DNA from 2 places in the Sanguibacter sp. Z6_81 genome. Region 2 is predicted to be linked to the other one. Evidence: predicted binding sites of a transcription regulator. Region 2 holds the regulator's gene; the other holds the start of a gene.

Region 1 (9,438 bases), on a different contig from region 2:
CCTTCGGTCCGGAGGTCGCGCCGGACGGCGAGCTGGACCGAGAGGCGCTCGGTCACATCGTCTTCGGGGACGCTCGGGCGCGCGAGGCGCTCAATGCGATCGTGCATCCCGAGATCCGCCGGCTCTCCGCCGAGCGCGAGGCAGCCGCGGACGCCGCCGACCCGGCTGCTGTCGTCGTCCACGACATCCCCTTGCTCGTCGAGACGGGGCAGGCCGACTCGTTCCACATCGTCGTCGTCGTCGACACGCCGGCAGACCTGCGCATCCGGCGGCTCGTCGAGATACGAGGGATGTCGCTCGCCGACGCCCGGCGGCGCGTCGCCGCGCAGGCCGGTGACGAGGAGCGACGCGCAGCGGCAGATCTCGTCCTGTCGGGTGGGGGATCGGTCGACGAGCTCCGTGCGGGGATCGACGCGCTGTGGCGCCGGCTCCAGGTCGAGGTGGAGGAGGAGCTGGTGTGACGAGCACACCGCGCGCGGCGAGATGTCAGCGGGTGGTCGTACGGTGGGTGCATGCGACCCGTCACTGATCTGCAGCGCGCCGTGGCACCGTTCGAGGTGGTGTCCGACTACACACCCTCCGGTGACCAGCCCACCGCCATCGCCGAGCTGACGCAGCGCATCCAGGCGGGCGAGAAGGATGTCGTCCTGCTCGGCGCCACGGGTACGGGCAAGTCGGCGACGACAGCCTGGCTCATCGAGAAGCTCCAGCGACCCACGCTCGTCATGGCGCCGAACAAGACCCTGGCCGCGCAGCTCGCCACCGAGTTCCGCGAGCTCCTGCCCAACAACGCCGTCGAGTACTTCGTGTCGTACTACGACTACTACCAGCCCGAGGCGTACATCGCGCAGACGGACACCTTCATCGAGAAGGACTCGTCGATCAACGACGAGGTCGAGCGGCTGCGGCACTCCGCGACGAGCAACCTCCTCACGCGCCGGGACGTCGTCGTCGTCGCCTCCGTCTCGTGCATCTACGGCCTCGGTACGCCGCAGGAGTACGTCGACAGGATGGTGCGGCTCGACGTCGGGGACGTCGTGGAGCGCGACGCGCTGCTGCGCCAGTTCGTGACGATGCAGTACTCACGCAACGACATGGCGTTCACCCGCGGGACGTTCCGGGTCCGGGGCGACACCGTGGAGATCATCCCGGTGTACGAGGAGCTCGCCATCCGCATCGAGTTCTTCGGCGACGAGATCGAGGCCATCCAGACCCTGCACCCTCTCACCGGGGAGGTGGTCCGGAACGAGACGTCGATCAACCTGTTCCCCGCCACGCACTACGTCGCCGGTCCGGAACGGATGGAGCGTGCGATCAGCTCGATCGAGATCGAGCTGGAGCAGCGGCTGGCGGAGCTCGAGGCGCAGAACAAGCTCCTCGAGGCCCAGCGCCTGCGGATGCGCACGACGTACGACATCGAGATGATGCGGCAGATCGGTTCCTGCTCCGGCATCGAGAACTACTCGCGGCACATCGACGGACGCGCCCCCGGCACGGCGCCGCACACCCTGCTCGACTACTTCCCCGACGACTTCCTCCTCGTCATCGACGAGTCGCACGTCACCGTCCCACAGATCGGGGCGATGTTCGAGGGCGACATGTCTCGCAAGCGCAACCTCGTCGACCACGGGTTCCGGCTGCCCAGCGCCATGGACAACAGGCCGCTGCGGTGGGAGGAGTTCGTCGAGCGGATCGGGCAGACCGTCTATCTCTCCGCGACGCCGGGCAAGTACGAGCTGTCCATGTCGGACGGTGCCGTCGAGCAGATCATCCGCCCGACGGGCCTCGTCGACCCGCAGGTCGTCATCAAGCCGACGACCGGTCAGATCGACGACCTCCTCGAGGAGATCCGGGTACGCGCCGACCGCGACGAGCGGGTGCTCGTGACGACACTCACGAAGAAGATGGCGGAGGACCTCACCGACTACTTCCTCGACAAGGACGTCCGGGTGCGTTATCTGCACTCCGAGGTGGACACCCTGCGGCGTGTCGAGCTGCTGCGCGAGCTCCGGATGGGCGAGTACGACGTCCTCGTCGGCATCAACCTCCTGCGTGAGGGCCTCGACCTTCCGGAGGTCTCGCTCGTCGCGATCCTCGACGCCGACAAGGAGGGATTCTTGCGGTCCGCGACATCGCTCATCCAGACGATCGGTCGCGCGGCGCGCAACGTCTCGGGCGAGGTCCACATGTACGCGGACAAGATCACGGCCGCCATGGCGATGGCCCTCGAGGAGACCGATCGGCGTCGTGAGAAGCAGGTCGCCTACAACCTGCTGCACGGGGTCGATCCGCAACCGCTCCGCAAGAAGATCAGCGACGTCACCGACATGCTCGCCCGGGAGGACATCGACACGGCCGAGCTCCTCAAGGGCGGCTATCGCAACGCAGGCAAGGGCAAGGCCCCGGTACCTGGGGGCGGCAAGGCGGGAGCGACGACGGCGAACCGGCTCGCGGGCGTTGCTGCAGGGGAGCTCGTCGACCTCATCCAGGAGCTCAGCGACCAGATGCACGCGGCTGCGGCGGAGCTGCAGTTCGAGCTCGCAGCCCGCCTTCGTGACGAGATCTCCGGATTGAAGAAGGAGCTACGGCAGATGCAGTCCGCGACAGCCTGACCCGTCCTGCGCGTCAGGCCGTCACCGACTCATTCCGCCCAGGGGCCGAACACCACGGTCCATTCGGCGACGGCGCGGCTGGCGACGAGACCTTCGACGTGGAACGGGTCGGAGTCGAGCAACGTCTCGACCGCGTCCGTCGAGTCCGCCCGAACGACGAGCAGAGCGCCCTGCATCTCGCCCACGCTCACCGGTCCCGACGCGAGCAGGATCCCGGCGGCGAACAAGCCACCCAGGAAGCCACGGTGCGCGGGTCGGTGGACGTCGCGCACGTCCGCGCGGTCGTCGTAGACGTAGGTCACTGCGTAGATCGTCATGGCGCCATTGAAGCACCGGTCGGCCCCGACGGGTGCGCCGTGACCGCCATGTTCGCCACGCACGGCACCTAGCCGGGGGCGAGCCGTCCCACGAGCGCGTGCGCCGCAGCGGTCACCACTGCCCGGTCATACGTCACGACGAACTCGAACTGACGCTCACCGTCCGGTCCCTCGTCGCCCAGATCCTTCGCGATGAGAGCGGCCGCGTGGTGCGCCCCGAGGACGACGACCGTCCACTCGTCTGCCAGCGGGTCGCCTTCCTCGAGTGCCGTTCCCCGGACGCCGACTGCCGGCGCCTTGGGCATGTCGACCGCCAACGCACCCACGAAGGGAAGAGTCTCCGCCAGGTTCTCGTACCGGCGCGCCGTGCCCGGAGTGAAGAACGAGCCGTGCTGGAACGCCGCGAGAAGCAACGGGGGGATGCGCGACTGGATGGCCATCATCTCGAGCGTCCGAGAGATCGGCAGGAGAAGGCTCTTGGGCGCGAGCCGCAGCCGACGGAAGTTCCGGACGAGGTCGTACGGTGTGCCGCGCAGACTCACGCCGATGGGGCGCGGAGCGAACCGGCCGGGACGGGACGCGGTCGCACTGAACTTCCTGCCCCCGTGGCTCCACAGCCAGCCCTGACCGAGCGTGGCCCCGAGGACGAGTGCGCGCCGGAGGTCCTCCTGCGTCTCGACACCTTCCGCGACGACCTCGGCGCCTGACTCCTCGGCGTACCCGCGGACGGCCTCCGCCACGCTGATCGTGCTGATGTCGTCCACGCTGCGGAGCAGCCCTAGGTCGAGCTTGACGACCTCGGGACGCAGCAGGGGGATGAACGCGAGAGAGGCCGGTTCCAGGCCCACGTCGTCGAGCGCGATCGCACACCCGGCAGCCCGGAGACGCTCGGCACCGTGCAAGATCGCTGCCACGTCCGCCGCCAGCGCCCGCTCGGTGATCTCGACGACCACCTGGACGTGCGCGGGCCGGGTCGCGAGGGCGTCGAGCACGACGTCGAGCCGTTGCGTGAGCGTCGTGGGCTCGACGTTGACGAACAGGGTCATGGGCCGACCCAGGGACAGGCGCGCGGCGTCCGCGATCGAGGTGCGCAGGGAGTACGCCTCGAGCTCAGCGAGACGTCCCGTGCGGCGAGCAGCCTCGATGAGGACGAGCGGCGACGCCCACGGCGAGCCGACCGGGCCACGCAGCAGCGCCTCGTGCGCGTAGGCGGAGCCGGTCTCCAGGTCGATGAACGGCTGGTAGACACAGTGCAGCCGGCGGTCAGCGATGAGCGCATCGAGCGGGACCTCCACGGGCGCCGCCTCGCGCACCTCCGCGTCCTGCACGGGGTGATCGACGACCATCGTTCCTGCGCCGCCGGCGCTGTTCTCTGATTCCACGTGGGTCATATCGACAGACGACGGCGCCCCATGAGGATCGCCGTCGACCAACGTCGCTGCCGGGGTGTGACGCGGGCCGCTCACCATCCGCGCTCCTCCCACGACGGGAGGGCCGGTCGCTCGGCGCCCAGCGTCGTGTCGGGCCCGTGACCGGGGTACACCCAGGTGTCGTCGCCGTACCGGTCGAACACCCGCGTCGTGACGTCGCCGAGCAGCTGCGCGAACCGCGTGGCCTCGCCGCCGGTGTTGCCCACGCCACCGGGGAACAGCGAGTCGCCGGTGAAGAGGTGGGTCCGACCGGGCACCCCCTCCGCGAGCCTCTCCCCGCCTGCATCGCTGGACGGCGGGCCGTCGGGGGACAGGGACGGCTCCGTGTAGGCGAGGGCGATCGAGCCGGGGGTGTGCCCGCGCAGCGCGACCACCTCGAGCTCGACCTCACCGAGCGCGATACGGTCCCCGGCGCGCAACCGCTTGACGACGGGCACCCCGAGGGCGTCCGCGTCGTCCGCGCCCGCGGCGGTCACGGCCCCGGTGACGGCGACCATGTCACCGAGGGCGCCGTGATGATCGGCGTGCCGGTGCGTGGTGACGATGAGGTCGAGACGCGCCGACCCGGACCCTTCACGGACGAGCGCGAGCAGCCGGTCCGGGTCTGCGGCCGCGTCGATGAGCAGCTGGTGACCTGTGCGCCGGCACGTCAGGAGGTAGGCGTTGTTGTCCATCGGGCCGACGCTGGCCTTACGGACGACGAGCTCGGGGAGCACCCGGACGTCGCTCTCCAGCCCGGCGCGCACGACGCCGGTGTAGGGGACGGGTGCATCGTGGGGTGGGGTCGGCATAGTCGATTGTGCGCGCAGGCCGGGGATCCGGCACCTGGGTCGACAGCCGTGTGGGGGAGCGCACGTTCGAACACGCGTGCGCATGTCGGACGTTCCCCCTACGATCGACGGGTGAGTGACCGTCTCGTCGTCCAAGGTGCCCGTGAGCACAACCTCCGAAACGTCGACCTGGATCTGCCGAGGGACAAGCTCATCGTGTTCACCGGCCTGTCGGGGTCCGGGAAGTCGTCGTTGGCGTTCGACACCATCTTCGCCGAGGGGCAACGACGATACGTCGAGTCGCTGTCGGCCTATGCCCGGCAGTTCCTCGGGCAGATGGACAAACCTGATGTCGACTTCATCGAGGGGCTCTCGCCCGCGGTGTCGATCGACCAGAAGTCGACGAACCGCAACCCGAGGTCGACGGTCGGGACCATCACGGAGGTGTACGACTACCTCCGGCTGCTCTTCGCGCGCGCCGGCACCCAGTACTGCCCGCAGTGCGGCGAGCGGGTCACGGCACAGACCCCGCAGCAGATCGTCGACCGCCTCCTCGAGCTGCCGGAGGGGACCCGGTACCAGGTCCTCGCGCCGGTCGTCCGCGGACGCAAGGGCGAGTACGCGGACCTCTTCAAGGACCTTCAGGCGAAAGGTTTCGCGCGAGCCCGGGTCGACGGTGACGTCGTCCAGCTCACCGACCCGCCCGTCCTCGAGAAGAAGCTCAAGCACACGATCGAGGTCGTCGTCGACCGTCTCGTCTCCCGCGAGGGGGTGCAGCGGCGCCTCACGGACTCGATCGAGACCGCGTTGGGGCTCGCCGGCGGTCTCGTCGTCGTCGAGCTGGTCGACGCACCGGCCGACGACCCGCAGCGCGAGCGTCGGTTCTCGGAGCACCGGGCCTGCCCCAACGACCACGCCCTCGCGCTCGAGGAGATCGAGCCGCGCACGTTCTCCTTCAACGCGCCCTACGGGGCATGCCCCGAGTGCACCGGCATCGGCGTGCGGCTCGAGGTCGACCCCGAGCTCATCGTCCCCGACGAGGACAAGACGCTCGCCGAGGGTGCCGTCGCCCCCTGGGCCCAGATCTCGTCCGAGTACTTCGTCCGGGTGCTGAGCTCCCTCGCCAAGGACCTCGGGTTCTCCATGGACGTCCCATGGCGCGCGTTGCCGGAGCGGGCCCGCAACGCGGTCCTGCACGGACAGGACCACGAGGTCCAGGTGAAGTACCGCAACCGGTGGGGGCGAGAGCGCCAGTACTCGACCGGGTTCGAGGGCGCGATCACCTTTCTCAAGCGCCGCCACGCCGAGACGGAGTCCGACTGGTCGAAGGAGAAGTACGAGGCCTACATGCGGGAGGTGCCGTGCCCCGTCTGTGACGGGACGCGACTCAAGCCCGAGGTCCTCGCCGTGCGCGTCGGCGGGAAGTCCATCGCCGAGGTGTGCGCGATGCCGCTCCGCGAGTGCCGCGACTTCCTCGATGCCCTCGAGCTCGGCGTGCGCGAGCGCGCGATCGCGACCCAGGTGCTCAAGGAGATCCAGGACCGCCTGGGCTTCCTGCTCGACGTCGGGCTGGACTACCTGTCGCTCATGCGGGCAGCAGGCACGCTCTCGGGCGGTGAAGCGCAGCGGATCCGGCTCGCCACGCAGATCGGCTCCGGGCTCGTCGGCGTGCTGTACGTGCTGGACGAGCCGAGCATCGGCCTGCACCAGCGGGACAACCGTCGCCTGATCGAGACCCTCACCCGCCTGCGGGACCTCGGGAACACGCTCATCGTCGTCGAGCACGACGAGGACACCATCCGACAGGCGGACTGGATCGTCGACATCGGGCCGGGCGCCGGCGAGCACGGCGGACGCGTCGTGCACTCGGGTGACTACGCGGGGCTGCTCGAGGCGCCCGAGTCCGTGACCGGGGCGTACCTCGCCGGCCGGCGCTCGATCCCCATGCCGACCCAGCGTCGGCCCATCGACCCGTCGCGCAAGCTCACGGTCGTCGGTGCCAAGGAGCACAACCTCAACGGCATCGACGTGTCGTTCCCTCTCGGGGTGCTGCTGGCCGTCACCGGGGTGTCGGGGTCCGGCAAGTCCACGCTCGTGAACTCGATCCTCTACACGGTCCTCGCGAACGAGCTCAACGGTGCCCGCCAGGTCGCGGGCCGGCACAAGCGGGTCACCGGTCTTGAGCATCTCGACAAGGTGATCCACGTCGACCAGGGCCCTATCGGCCGCACCCCGCGGTCCAACCCGGCGACGTACACGGGAGTCTGGGACCACGTGCGCCGGTTGTTCGCCGAGACGGCGGAGGCGAAGGTCCGTGGGTACACGCCGGGACGCTTCTCCTTCAACGTCAAGGGTGGACGGTGCGAGGCCTGCTCGGGTGACGGCACGATCAAGATCGAGATGAACTTCCTGCCGGACGTCTACGTCCCCTGCGAGGTGTGCCACGGTGCTCGGTACAACCGGGAGACGCTCGAGGTGCACTTCAAGGGAAAGACGGTGGCGGACGTCCTCGACATGCCCATCGAGGAGGCAGCCGAGTTCTTCGCGGCGGTGCCCGGGATCGCCCGGCACCTGCGAACGCTCGTCGACGTCGGGCTCGGGTACGTCCGTCTCGGGCAGCCGGCTCCGACGCTCTCCGGTGGTGAGGCGCAGCGGGTGAAGCTCGCCAGCGAGCTGCAGAAGCGTTCGACAGGACGCAGCATCTACGTGCTCGACGAGCCCACGACCGGACTCCACTTCGAGGACATCCGCAAGCTGCTCGCCGTGCTCCAGTCGCTCGTCGACAAGGGGAACTCTGTGCTCGTCATCGAGCACAACCTCGACGTCATCAAGAATGCCGACTGGGTCATCGACATGGGTCCGGAGGGGGGCTCCGGGGGCGGCCTCGTCGTCGCACAGGGCACGCCCGAGAAGGTCGCGGCCGTGCCGGAGAGCCACACTGGTCGCTTCCTCGCGGAGGTGCTGGCGCCGCACCCGCCCGTCCCGGTCGGGAAGCTCGTCCCCCCGGCGGTGGCGAGCAAGCCAGCGGCGAAGGCGAAGGCCCCACGGAAGCGCGCGAAGCTCACCTCCTGATGGTCAGGTGGCGCTCGCGGGCACGAGAGGGCTCACGCGGACGGGGAAGTTCACCGAGCGCGCGAGGAAGCAGTGGTCGTGGGCGCGCTGGTGGAGGTCGAGCAGGAGGGCGGTCGCGTCTGCCGGGCTCACGTCCGCGAGGACGACGCGCGGTCGGAGCTCGACCTCGGTGAACTGTCCGGCACCCGCGGTGTCCACCCGCATGGTCCCCACCGGCGTGTCCGAGTACTCGGTGACGACGACGTCGTGCTGAGCGGCCATGTGCAGGAACCACAGCATGTGGCACTGGGCGAGCGACGCGACGAAGAGCTCCTCCGGGTTGGGACGGTGCGGATCGCCGCGGAACGCCGGATCCGAGCTCGCGAGGATCGGGGGTTTCCCCTCGATCGACACGGTGTGGTCGCGTGAGTACGCCAGGTAGCTCGAGGTGCCGGTCGCGCCGGCTCCGGTCCAGGTGATCGTGGCGGTGTACGAGTGAAAGGCTCCCATCGGCACACGGTAGCCGGATCGCCGCGAATGTGACACCAGTCACGTTCCGCTCTCCTCGTCCACGGTGACCGCGGACGAGCGGGACCCGCTCCCGCCCCGGAGGCGACGGGGTCCTGTGCTGGGTGTCGGACGCCTCAACTAGGCTCGAAGGCATGGCCGATCCAGTGACCTACCGACCCGCGCCGGGCGAGATTCCCACGACCCCCGGCGTGTACAGGTTCCGTGACGAGCACCGTCGGGTCATCTACGTCGGCAAGGCGAAGAACCTGCGAGCGAGGCTCTCGAGCTACTTCCAGGACCTCTCGGCCCTGCACCAGCGCACCCGGACGATGGTGACGACGGCGGCCTCCGTGGAGTGGACCGTCGTCGGCACGGAGGTGGAGGCCCTCGCCCTCGAGTACTCCTGGATCAAGGAGTACGACCCGCGCTTCAACGTCAAGTACCGCGACGACAAGTCGTATCCCTACCTCGCGGTGACGATGGGCGAGAAGGTGCCGCGCGCGCAGGTCATGCGGGGCGTCAAACGACCCGGCACGCGATACTTCGGTCCGTTCGCGCACGCCTGGGCGATCCGCGAGACCCTCGATCTGCTGCTGCGTGTCTTCCCCGTCCGCACCTGCTCCGCCGGTGTGTACAAGCGCGCCGAGCAGTCGGGCCGGCCATGCCTGCTCGGGTACATCGACAAGTGCTCCGCCCCGTGCGTGGGGCGCATCAGCATCGAGGACCATCGTGCGCTCGCCGACGACTT
Region 2 (9,438 bases):
TCGGGGCCGGGTGCCCGGCCAGGTAGAGGTCCGCCGAGCGCCGGTCGGGAGCCACGACGACCTGGCACAGGGTCGTGAACGTCTCGGGCCGTGCCCGTTCGTGGACGAGCACGCGTTCCACGAGCGACAGCACCTCGCCGAGCGGCACCCCCGCGAGCACGAGCGTGCGCCAGGCGGTGCGCAGCGTGGCACCCAGCGCTGCCTCGTCCGGGCCGTGCCCGGCGACGTCGCCGACGATGCACGCCAGACTTCCGTCCGGCCGCTCGAGGACGTCGTAGAAGTCGCCCCCCAGGAGTCCGCTGCCTCCGGGTAGGTACCCGACATGGATCGAGAGGCCCGTGTCACGTACGACCGGTCGAGGGAGGAGCGCCCGCTCGAGGCGCGCGGTCTCCTCCGCACGCACGGCGTTGCGGTAGATGGTCCGCTCCTGCTCGTCCGAGCGACGGCGCTGGACGGCGTACCGGACGGAGCGTGCAAGGAGGTCGGGGTCGATGTCGTTCTTCACGAGATAGTCCTGCGCGCCTGCAGCGACGGCCGCGACGCCCATCTCCACGCTCGACAGGCCGGTGACGACGACGAGGGCCGGCTGCTCCGGGGCGGCCCTCAGCGCCGTGACGCCGGAGAGTCCGACGGAGTCCGGCAGCCCGAGGTCGAGGAGCACGCAGTCGACGTCGAGCATGCCGAGAGCCTCGTCGACGGAGCGCGCCCGGGTGAGGAGCACCTTCAGGCCTCCGTCCTCGAACATCGTCTCGACGAGGACGGCGTCGCCGTCGTCGTCCTCGACGAGCAGGACCCTGACCGGCCCCTCCTCGCTCGGCGCTGTCACGTCGGGGTCTCCTGGGTCGGGCATGCCCACGATCGTAAACGGTGGCGAGCGCTCCTCCTCCCCCCGGTGACGGACGGCGGCGCACGAGTCACCGCGGATCAGCCATAATGGACGGCCGCGATCGGCTGACGACGCGATCCCCTCGTCCCGGAAGGACACGTGTGAGCGACCAGGCCGCTGAGGTCAGCCTCGAGCAGCAGACCGTCGATGCCCTGTACGCACGCCTGGACGAGCTTCGCGCCGCCGCCCGCGGCCGACTCCGGGACGTCCGGCGCGGAGGCCCGAGCGGGTCACCGCAGAACCGGAGCGAGCGTGACGCCTTCGCCACGCTGTACGAGGACCGCATCGCGCTCCTCGACGCCGTCGAGGACCGGCTGTGCTTCGGTCGTCTCGACTTCGACGCGGGTCCCCCGCGGTACATCGGGCGCATCGGCCTCACCGACGTGGAGCACACGTCGATCCTCACCGACTGGCGCGCCCCGGCCGCCCAGGCCTTCTACCGGGCGACGGCTGCCCACCGGGACGGCGTCGTCCGACGCCGTCACCTCGTCACGCGCAGCAGGCGGGTGACCGGGATCGAGGACGAGATCCTCGATCTCGAGATGTCGAGCGAGGATCAGGCCGGGCTCGCGCTCTCCGGCGAGGGCGCCCTGCTCGCGGCACTCACGGCCGGCCGCACCGGACGGATGGGTGACATCGTCGCGACCATCCAGTCCGAGCAGGACACGATCATCCGCGGAGAGCTGCAGGGCGCGCTCGTCGTGCAGGGCGGCCCCGGGACCGGCAAGACCGCCGTGGCGCTCCATCGCGCCGCCTATCTCCTCTACGCGCACCGCCGGCTCCTCGAGCGCTCCGGCGTCCTGCTCATCGGGCCCAGCCAGTCGTTCCTGCGGTACATCGACCAGGTCCTCCCCTCGCTCGGCGAGACCGGCGTCGTCAGCACGACCATCGCCGACCTCCTGCCCGGCATCAGCGCGCGTGGGGACGAGGACCCCCGGGTCGCCGAGATCAAGGGGCGCCCCGAGCTCGCCGGCGTGATCCGTCGCGCTCTGGCGGCCCGTCAGCGCGTGCCGGAGGCCGACGTGCACGTGCGCGTCGACGGGCACGACATCGTCGTCCGTCGACGCGACGTGCGCGACGCCATCGCCCGCGCGCGTCGGCACCGCAAGCCGCACAACCTCGCACGCGTCTCCTTCGTCCGGGACATGCTCTCCCGGCTGGCCGACCAGTACGTCGAGCAGATGCGCTACCCCCTCGCGGACGACGAGCGCGGCGAGATCATCGAGGAGCTGCGGACCACCCGCGAGATCAGGATCGCGCTCAACCTCGCCTGGATGCCCCTCACCCCCCAACGGCTCGTCGAGGACCTCTACATCAAGCCTCACCGGCTCGCGGAGGCGGCCCCGGGGCTCTCGGCCGCGGAGCGCGCTCTGCTCGCGCGTCCCGCCGGCTCGCCCTGGACGGAGGCCGACGTCCCGCTGCTCGACGAGGCCGCAGAGCTGCTCGGCGAGGACGACCAGGCAGCCCGGGCGCAGGCACGCCGCGACTCGGAGGAACGTGCCCGCGACCTGGACTACGCGCGTCAGGTGCTGGAGAGCTCCGGTGGCGGCGGCATGGTCAACGCCGAGGTGCTCGCTCAGCGGTTCAGCGCTGGTGGTGGATACCTCACGACGGCGGAGCGCGCCGCGAAGGACCGTGCGTGGACCTTCGCTCACCTCGTCGTCGACGAAGCGCAGGAGCTCTCGGCGATGGCGTGGCGGATGCTGCTGCGCCGGTGCCCCACACGGTCCATGACGATCGTGGGAGACGTGGCCCAGACGTCGTCGCCCGCCGGTGCCCGGTCGTGGTCAGCCATGCTCACTCCGCTCCTGCGGGACTCCTGGCGCCTGGCCGAGCTCACCGTCAACTACCGCACACCGCAGACCATCGCGTCCGCCGCTCGTGCGATGGCGCTCGAGGCGGGGCTCCCTGTCTCCCCCCTCACCTCGGCCCGCGAGGTGCCGGACGCGCTCGTCGTGCGGACCGTCCCCGCCGCCGAGGTCGTACCGGTGGCAACCCGCGAGGCCCAGGACGCCGTCGCGCGTCTGCACCGCGCGGGCCAGGGCGGGACGGTCGCCGTCATCGCACCCGCACCGCTCGTCGCGACGACGCGGGACTCCGTCGGCGCAGCCCTGGCGTCGGACGAGGCGTCCACAGCCATGGTCTCCGTCCTCAGCCCGAGAGAAGCAAAGGGCCTGGAGTTCGACGTGGTCGTCCTCGTCGAACCCGCGCAGGTGCTCGCTGGCCCCGGCGGCGCCTCAGACCTCTACGTCGCCATGACCCGCCCGACGCAGGCACTGCGCATCGTGCATGCCGAGCAGCTCCCCCCGGGCATGCGCGATCAGGGCACGCCGATGTCCGAGTGACAAGACCCGTTTGGCTGGCGGCGCAGGAGAGAGGAGCATGACTACGTGCTCAAAGCCCTGCTCCTGGAAAACGTCCACCCGCTCTCCGTCAAGATCCTCGCGGACCACGGCATCGATGTCGAGGTCCGGTCCGGAGCGCTTGACGAGGACGAGCTGATCGAAGCGCTCGCGGGCGTCCACATCCTCGGCATCCGCTCCAAGACCCAGGTGACCGAGCGGGTCATCGCCGCGTCGAGCGAGCTGTTGACGATCGGTGCATTCTGCATCGGGACCAACCAGATCGACCTGCGCGCCGCTGCGAGCCACGGGGTCGCCGTGTTCAACGCACCCTTCTCGAACACGCGGTCCGTCGTCGAGATCGCACTGGCCGAGATCATCTCCCTCACGCGTCGCCTCACGGAGCGGGACAAGGCCCTGCACGACGGCGTCTGGGACAAGTCCGCCGAGGGCTCCCACGAGGTGCGAGGTCGCACGCTGGGCATCGTCGGGTACGGGAACATCGGCACCCAGCTCTCCGTGCTCGCTGAGAACCTCGGCATGTCCGTGGTGTTCTTCGACACCTCTGAGAAGCTCGCGCTCGGCAACGCACGCCGGCTGGACACCCTCGAGGAGCTCCTCGCCGTCGCGGACATCGTCACGCTCCACGTCGACGGCCGAAGCGGCAACGCCGGCCTCTTCGGTGCCGCGCAGCTCCAGCAGATGAAGCGAGGGGCGGTCTTCCTCAACCTCTCCCGCGGCTTCGTCGTCGACACCGCCGCGCTCCGCGAGGCCATCGTCTCGGGCCACCTCGCGGGTGCCGCGATCGACGTGTTCCCGCACGAGCCGAAGAAGCGGGGTGACGCATTCGAGTCCGAGCTCCGCGGTCTGCCGAACGTCATCCTCACGCCGCACATCGGCGGTTCGACCCTTGAGGCGCAGGAAGCCATCGGGGTGTTCGTCGCGAACAAGATCCGTGACTACGTCCGCACCGGCACGACGACGCTCAGCGTGAACATGCCCAACCTCGCGCTGGAGAACTCCACCGGGGTCGCCCGCGTTGCCCACCTGCACCGCAACACCCCTGGCGTGCTGGCCGCGGTGAACAAGACGTTGGCCGAGCACGGCACGAACATCGAAGGCCAGCTGCTGGCTACCCGCGGGGAGATCGGCTACGTCGTCACGGACGTCGGGTCGACGCTCGAGGCAGCGGTGATCGAGGCGCTGCGGGGCATGGACCAGACGATCAAGCTCCGCGTCCTCACCGAGGCGCGCGCCTGACCTGCCCCGGACACGACGAAGGGCCCGAACCGTTGACCACGGTACGGGCCCTTCGTCGTCGCGGACGCGCAGTAACAGGAGGCACCGCCACGGCCTGTGACGGTGAGCGGGACTCAGCCCGACTTGCGTCGGAACGTGCGCTGCACGGGTCCGGTGGTCTCAGAGGAGTGCACCGACCCGGTGTTCGACGATCCCTCGCTCGTTCTGTGGCGCGCTGCGTTCTTGCGCTCCAGCGCCTCCTTGAACTTCGCCTTCGTGTCCGCGCTGACCGCCGCGGTGTCCTTGTCCTCGCTGTCGTGCGTCATGAGGCCTCCTCTTCGTCGTCGTGCCGGTCGCTGCCTGGGCCGTCGTTGTCCGCCGCTGCGGCCTGCTCGTGCTCAGCACGGAGCAGGTTGATCGCTGCCTCGAAGTCCTCGAGGGAATCAAACCCCTGGTACACGCTCGCGAAGCGCAGATACGCGACCTCGTCGAGCTCGCGCAGCGGGCCGAGGATCGTCAGGCCGATCTCGTAGGCGTCGAGCTCGGCGCTTCCCGTCGCGCGGACCGACTCCTCGACGCGTTGTGCGAGCAGCGCGAGGTCATCCTCGCTCACCGGCCTCCCCTGGCACGCCTTCCGTACACCGTTGACAACCTTCTCGCGGCTGAACGGCTCGGTGACTCCGGATCGCTTGACGACGGAGAGGCTCGCGGTCTCCAGGGTGGTGAACCGTCGGCTGCACTCAGGGCACTGGCGACGTCGCCGGATCGAGGCGCCGTCGTCGGAGGTGCGGGAGTCGACCACACGAGAGTCCGGGTGACGGCAGAACGGGCAGTGCACGGGCGCCTCCTGAGCATCGACTGCGAGCGTCGATCGACCCGCTGTCCGGTGCCACCCTACGCGGGACCCGGCCGCCCGCGCACGTGCTTACCCTCAGCGCACGGGCAGGAGGATCTGCTCGCCCACCTGCAAGGCAGCGCTGCTGCGCCCGTTGAGGGTGATGATGTCGGCGACGACATCACGCACGTCCTCCCCCGGCAGCGCGACCGAGGAGGCGAGTGCCCACACCGTCTCGCCCTGGGCGATCGTGTACGGCACCACCTCGACGGGATCCCCCGGTCCGCCTGCGAGCGCGCGCCCGCCGAGGAGCACGCCCCCGAGCACGAGCATCACCGCGAGCATCCACAGGACGACACGTCCGCGGCGCGTGAGGACGAGGTCGGGTTCCCGGATCGTGCGGGCGCTCGTCGGACGGGCCGCCAGGGCCCCGGTTGCGCTCGTGCTGTGCGCCATGATCGCTCCTTCCAGTTCGCGGGTCGGCGTCAGCCGGACCCCGCGATCGAACACATGTTCGTAGAACAAGTGTACGAACGACGCCCCAGATGGCAAGGGGTCGGGCCCAACACGCTCGAACATGTGTTTGAAACGTGGGCGGCACAGCCCTAGGCTGAGGCAGAACCGTCGAGACGCACTCGACCACGACCCACTGACACCGGGCGCGGACAGGGTGGCCACCAGGCGCGCGACGGGCGCGGACGACGACCGGAGGACCCTCGTGGTGACGAACATCAGCAAGGCCGCTGCGCAGAGCGTCGCTCCCGGCCAGGGAGCTGCGTCGAGCGAGCCGGCCGACGGACTCAGTGCGCGCCAGCGGCGGGTGCTCGAGACGATCCGGTCGTCGCTCGACGCCCGCGGCTATGCCCCGAGCATGCGGGAGATCGGTGACGCCGTCGGCCTCAACAGTCCCTCGAGCGTCAAGCACCAGCTCACGGCACTTGAACGCAAGGGATACCTGCGACGCGACCCCAACCGCCCACGGGCGATGGAGCTCGTCCTTCCCGCAGGCGACGACCCGGCCGCCCGGCAGCAGGAGAGCTGGGAGGAGGGCGGGAGCGAGGGCGAGCTCGATGCCCGTCCCGCTGCCACGTACGTCCCCCTCGTCGGCCGGATCGCCGCCGGTGGCCCGGTGCTCGCCGAGCAGGTCGTCGAGGACGTGTTCGCACTCCCCCGACAGCTCGTCGGCGACGGTGACCTCTTCCTCCTGCGGGTCAGCGGGGAGTCGATGATCGACGCGGCCATCTGTGACGGGGACTGGGTGGTCGTGCGACGTCAGCCGGTCGCGGAGAACGGACAGATCGTCGCTGCGATGATCGACGGCGAGGCGACGGTCAAGACGTTCAAGCGCAGCGACGGCCATGTGTGGCTCATGCCGCACAACCCGGCGTTCAGTCCGATCCCCGGAGACGAGTCGACGATCCTCGGCCGCGTCGTCTCGGTCCTTCGCAGCCTCTGACCGCCCCAGCCCACGACGCGCATCGCGCGCAGCCAGAACGCACACCGCCCCGCGACCCCTTCCGGGGCCGCGGGGCGGTGTGCGTACGCGCGCGCGTGGTGGGTCAGAACCCGAACCGTCGAGCGACCTGCGTGAGCGCGGCGGCCGAGCGCTGCAGGCCCCGGATCTCGGTCGGGGACAGCGGCACGGCGAGTCGTTCCGTACAGCCTGCGCGTCCCACGACGGACGGCACGGACAGGCAGATGTCGCTGATGCCGTAGTAGTCGTCCAGCAGGGTCGAGACGGGCAGGATCCGATGCTCGTCCTGGAGGATCGCCTCGATGATCCGCGAGCCCGCGAGGGCCACCGCATAGTTCGTCGCGCCCTTGCCCTCGATGATCCGGTAGGCCGAGTGCACCACCTCGTGGGCGATGGACTCGCGCACCTCCTGGGTGAGCGGCCCGCCCCCGCCGACACCGTTCCAGTCGAGGAGCGGAACCCCGCCGATGGATGCAGAGCTCCACAGCGGGATCTCGCTGTCGCCGTGCTCCCCGGCCATGTACGCGTGGACGTTCTGCACGGCCACCCCGCAGTGCGCGGCCACGAGGTAGCGCAACCGGGAGGAGTCGAGCACCGTGCCCGAGCCGAAGAGCTGGGTCGGGGGGAGCCCGGAGATCTTCAGCGCCGCGTACGTGACGATGTCCACCGGGTTGGTGACCATGACGTAGATGGCGTCCGGAGCGACCGCCTGCAGCTGCGGGAGGATCTTCGACACGAGGCCGATCGTGGCCTCGGCGAGGTCGATCCGGGTCTGGCCCGGCTTCTGCTTGGCGCCAGCCGTCACCATGATGACGTCCGCGCCCTCGCAGACCGAGATGTCGTCAGAGCCGAGCACCTCGGCCATCGGCATGAACTGGATGCCGTGCGCGAGGTCGAGCGCTTCGGCCTCGACCTTCGCCTTGTTGATGTCATAGAGCGCGACGGTTCGCGCGGAGCCCCGCATGAGAGCGGCGTAGGCCATCGTCGAACCGACCGCGCCAGCCCCCACGACCGCCACCTTCGTCGTCTTGCGACGGGCCGAGGCGGGTATCGGGCCGGTCTCGCCGATCTCGGGCGATTCTTCGTCGGTCATTCTTCCTCCACGCGGTCCTGGTCACTGGGGCGGGCCGGAGAGACCCTTCACGTCAGGGTAGGCCAGCGAGTCGGCTCAGCGCCGCTTCGGCGACCGCCCGGTCGGTGGTCCGCCAGAAGTCAGGAAGGGTCCGGACGAGGAACGGCCCGTACCGGGCGGTCGCGAGGCGCGGGTCGAGGACCGCGACGACTCCCCGGTCCGACGTCGTCCGCACGAGCCGGCCAGCCCCTTGTGCGAGCAGCAACGCCGCATGGGAGGCCGAGACCTGCATGAAGCCGTTGCCGCCGTGCGACTCGACGTAGCGTGCGCGGGCGGCCTTGACGGGGTCGTCCGGACGGGGGAAAGGGATCCTGTCGATGAGGACGAGCTGGCAGGCGGAACCGGGCACGTCGACGCCCTGCCACAAGGAGAGCGTGCCGAACAAGCAGGTGGCGTCGTCCTCGGCGAACTGCCGGACGAGGGTCGGGAGCTGGTCGTCCCCCTGGCACAGGATCGGCACGTCAAGACGCTCGCGGAGCAGCTCGGCAGCGCGCTCCGCGGCCCGCCGCGACGAGAAGAGACCGAGCGTGCGCCCCCCTGCCGCGGTGATGAGGGCAGCCATCTCGTCGATCTGAGCATCGGTCGTGGCCTGCTGGCCCGGCACCGGGAGCTTGCTCGCGATGTAGAGGATGCCCTGCCGCGGGTAGTCGAACGGGCTCCCGACGTCCGTTCCCCGCCAGCGTGGCGCGGGCGCAGCGCTGGCCTCACCCGGCACGGCGGACGACGGCTCGAGGCCCACCGAACGGGCGATGGGGTCGAAGGAGTCCCCCAGCGCGAGCGTCGCGGACGTGAGCACTCCGACCTTCTCGTCCCACAGGCCGGTGCGCATGAGGCCGGACACGCCCAGCGGTGCCGCATGGAGCTTGGACATGCCCGCACCGAACCCGCCTTCGCCCGCGCGCGAGCACCACAGCACGTCGAACTCCGAGGACTCGCCCGTCATCCGCTCCGCGATCTCGAAGACGACGAGCATGCTCGAGGACGCCATCTTCAGACCGCTGCTCGCAGCTCCACCGTCCCCGCTCGTGGGCGTGTCGGGCTTGAGCTCGCTCATGACCGCGCGCGCCGCATCGCGCACCGCCGCGACCGCGGCGCGCGCCGCTTCCGGGAGGCCGTCAGGGAAGCGCTCTGCCGGGAGGGAGGCGAGGACCGCGCCGAGCTGGGCGGACGCGGCGTCCAGGTCGGTGGTGAGGACACCGCCGTGGCGCCGCGCCTGCCGCGCAGCATGCTCGACGGAGGCGACCGACAGCTCGACGGTCGCGGCTGCCGTGACACGGTCGGGGAGCTCGTGCGCCTCGTCGACGACGAGGACGGCGTGCTCGGGCAGGACGTTGGGCGACCCGGTGGCAGCGATACCGAGCATGGCGTGGTTCGTCACGACGACGTCCGCCTCACGAGCGAGACCTCGTGCCCTCTCGGGGAAGCACTCGGTGATGAGCGGGCACCGCTGCCCGAGGCACTCGAGGGAGTTCACGGAGACCTGCCGCCAGGCCCGGTCCGAGACGCCGGGCGTCAGGTCGTCGCGGTCAC

Evidence for each region. The regulator LexA, encoded in region 2, represses DNA repair genes until DNA is damaged. The targets are predictions, from matches to a motif close to TCGAACANNTGTTCGA.
Region 1: the regulator LexA is predicted to act here: its motif matches at 5,217-5,232, upstream of uvrA (excinuclease ABC subunit UvrA).

Annotation. Positions count from the first base shown of each region.
Region 1 covers NZ_JBXUFV010000002.1:141,919-151,356, forward strand. Annotated here, with positions in the region: gene coaE (dephospho-CoA kinase) at 1-461, shown strand, start outside; gene uvrB (excinuclease ABC subunit UvrB) at 513-2,612, shown strand; gene AC2AXK_RS05630 (YciI family protein) at 2,642-2,929, opposite strand; gene AC2AXK_RS05635 (sensor domain-containing phosphodiesterase) at 2,998-4,311, opposite strand; gene AC2AXK_RS05640 (MBL fold metallo-hydrolase) at 4,392-5,150, opposite strand; gene uvrA (excinuclease ABC subunit UvrA) at 5,262-8,201, shown strand; gene AC2AXK_RS05650 (OsmC family protein) at 8,205-8,690, opposite strand; gene uvrC (excinuclease ABC subunit UvrC) at 8,843-9,438, shown strand, end outside.
Region 2 covers NZ_JBXUFV010000003.1:467,420-476,857, reverse strand. Annotated here, with positions in the region: gene AC2AXK_RS10605 (PP2C family protein-serine/threonine phosphatase) at 1-850, opposite strand, end outside; gene AC2AXK_RS10600 (HelD family protein) at 988-3,231, shown strand; gene serA (phosphoglycerate dehydrogenase) at 3,277-4,488, shown strand; gene AC2AXK_RS10590 (DUF5302 domain-containing protein) at 4,602-4,793, opposite strand; gene nrdR (transcriptional regulator NrdR) at 4,790-5,305, opposite strand; gene AC2AXK_RS10580 (LysM peptidoglycan-binding domain-containing protein) at 5,399-5,758, opposite strand; gene lexA (transcriptional repressor LexA) at 6,024-6,758, shown strand; gene AC2AXK_RS10570 (L-lactate dehydrogenase) at 6,862-7,869, opposite strand; gene AC2AXK_RS10565 (ATP-dependent DNA helicase) at 7,922-9,438, opposite strand, start outside.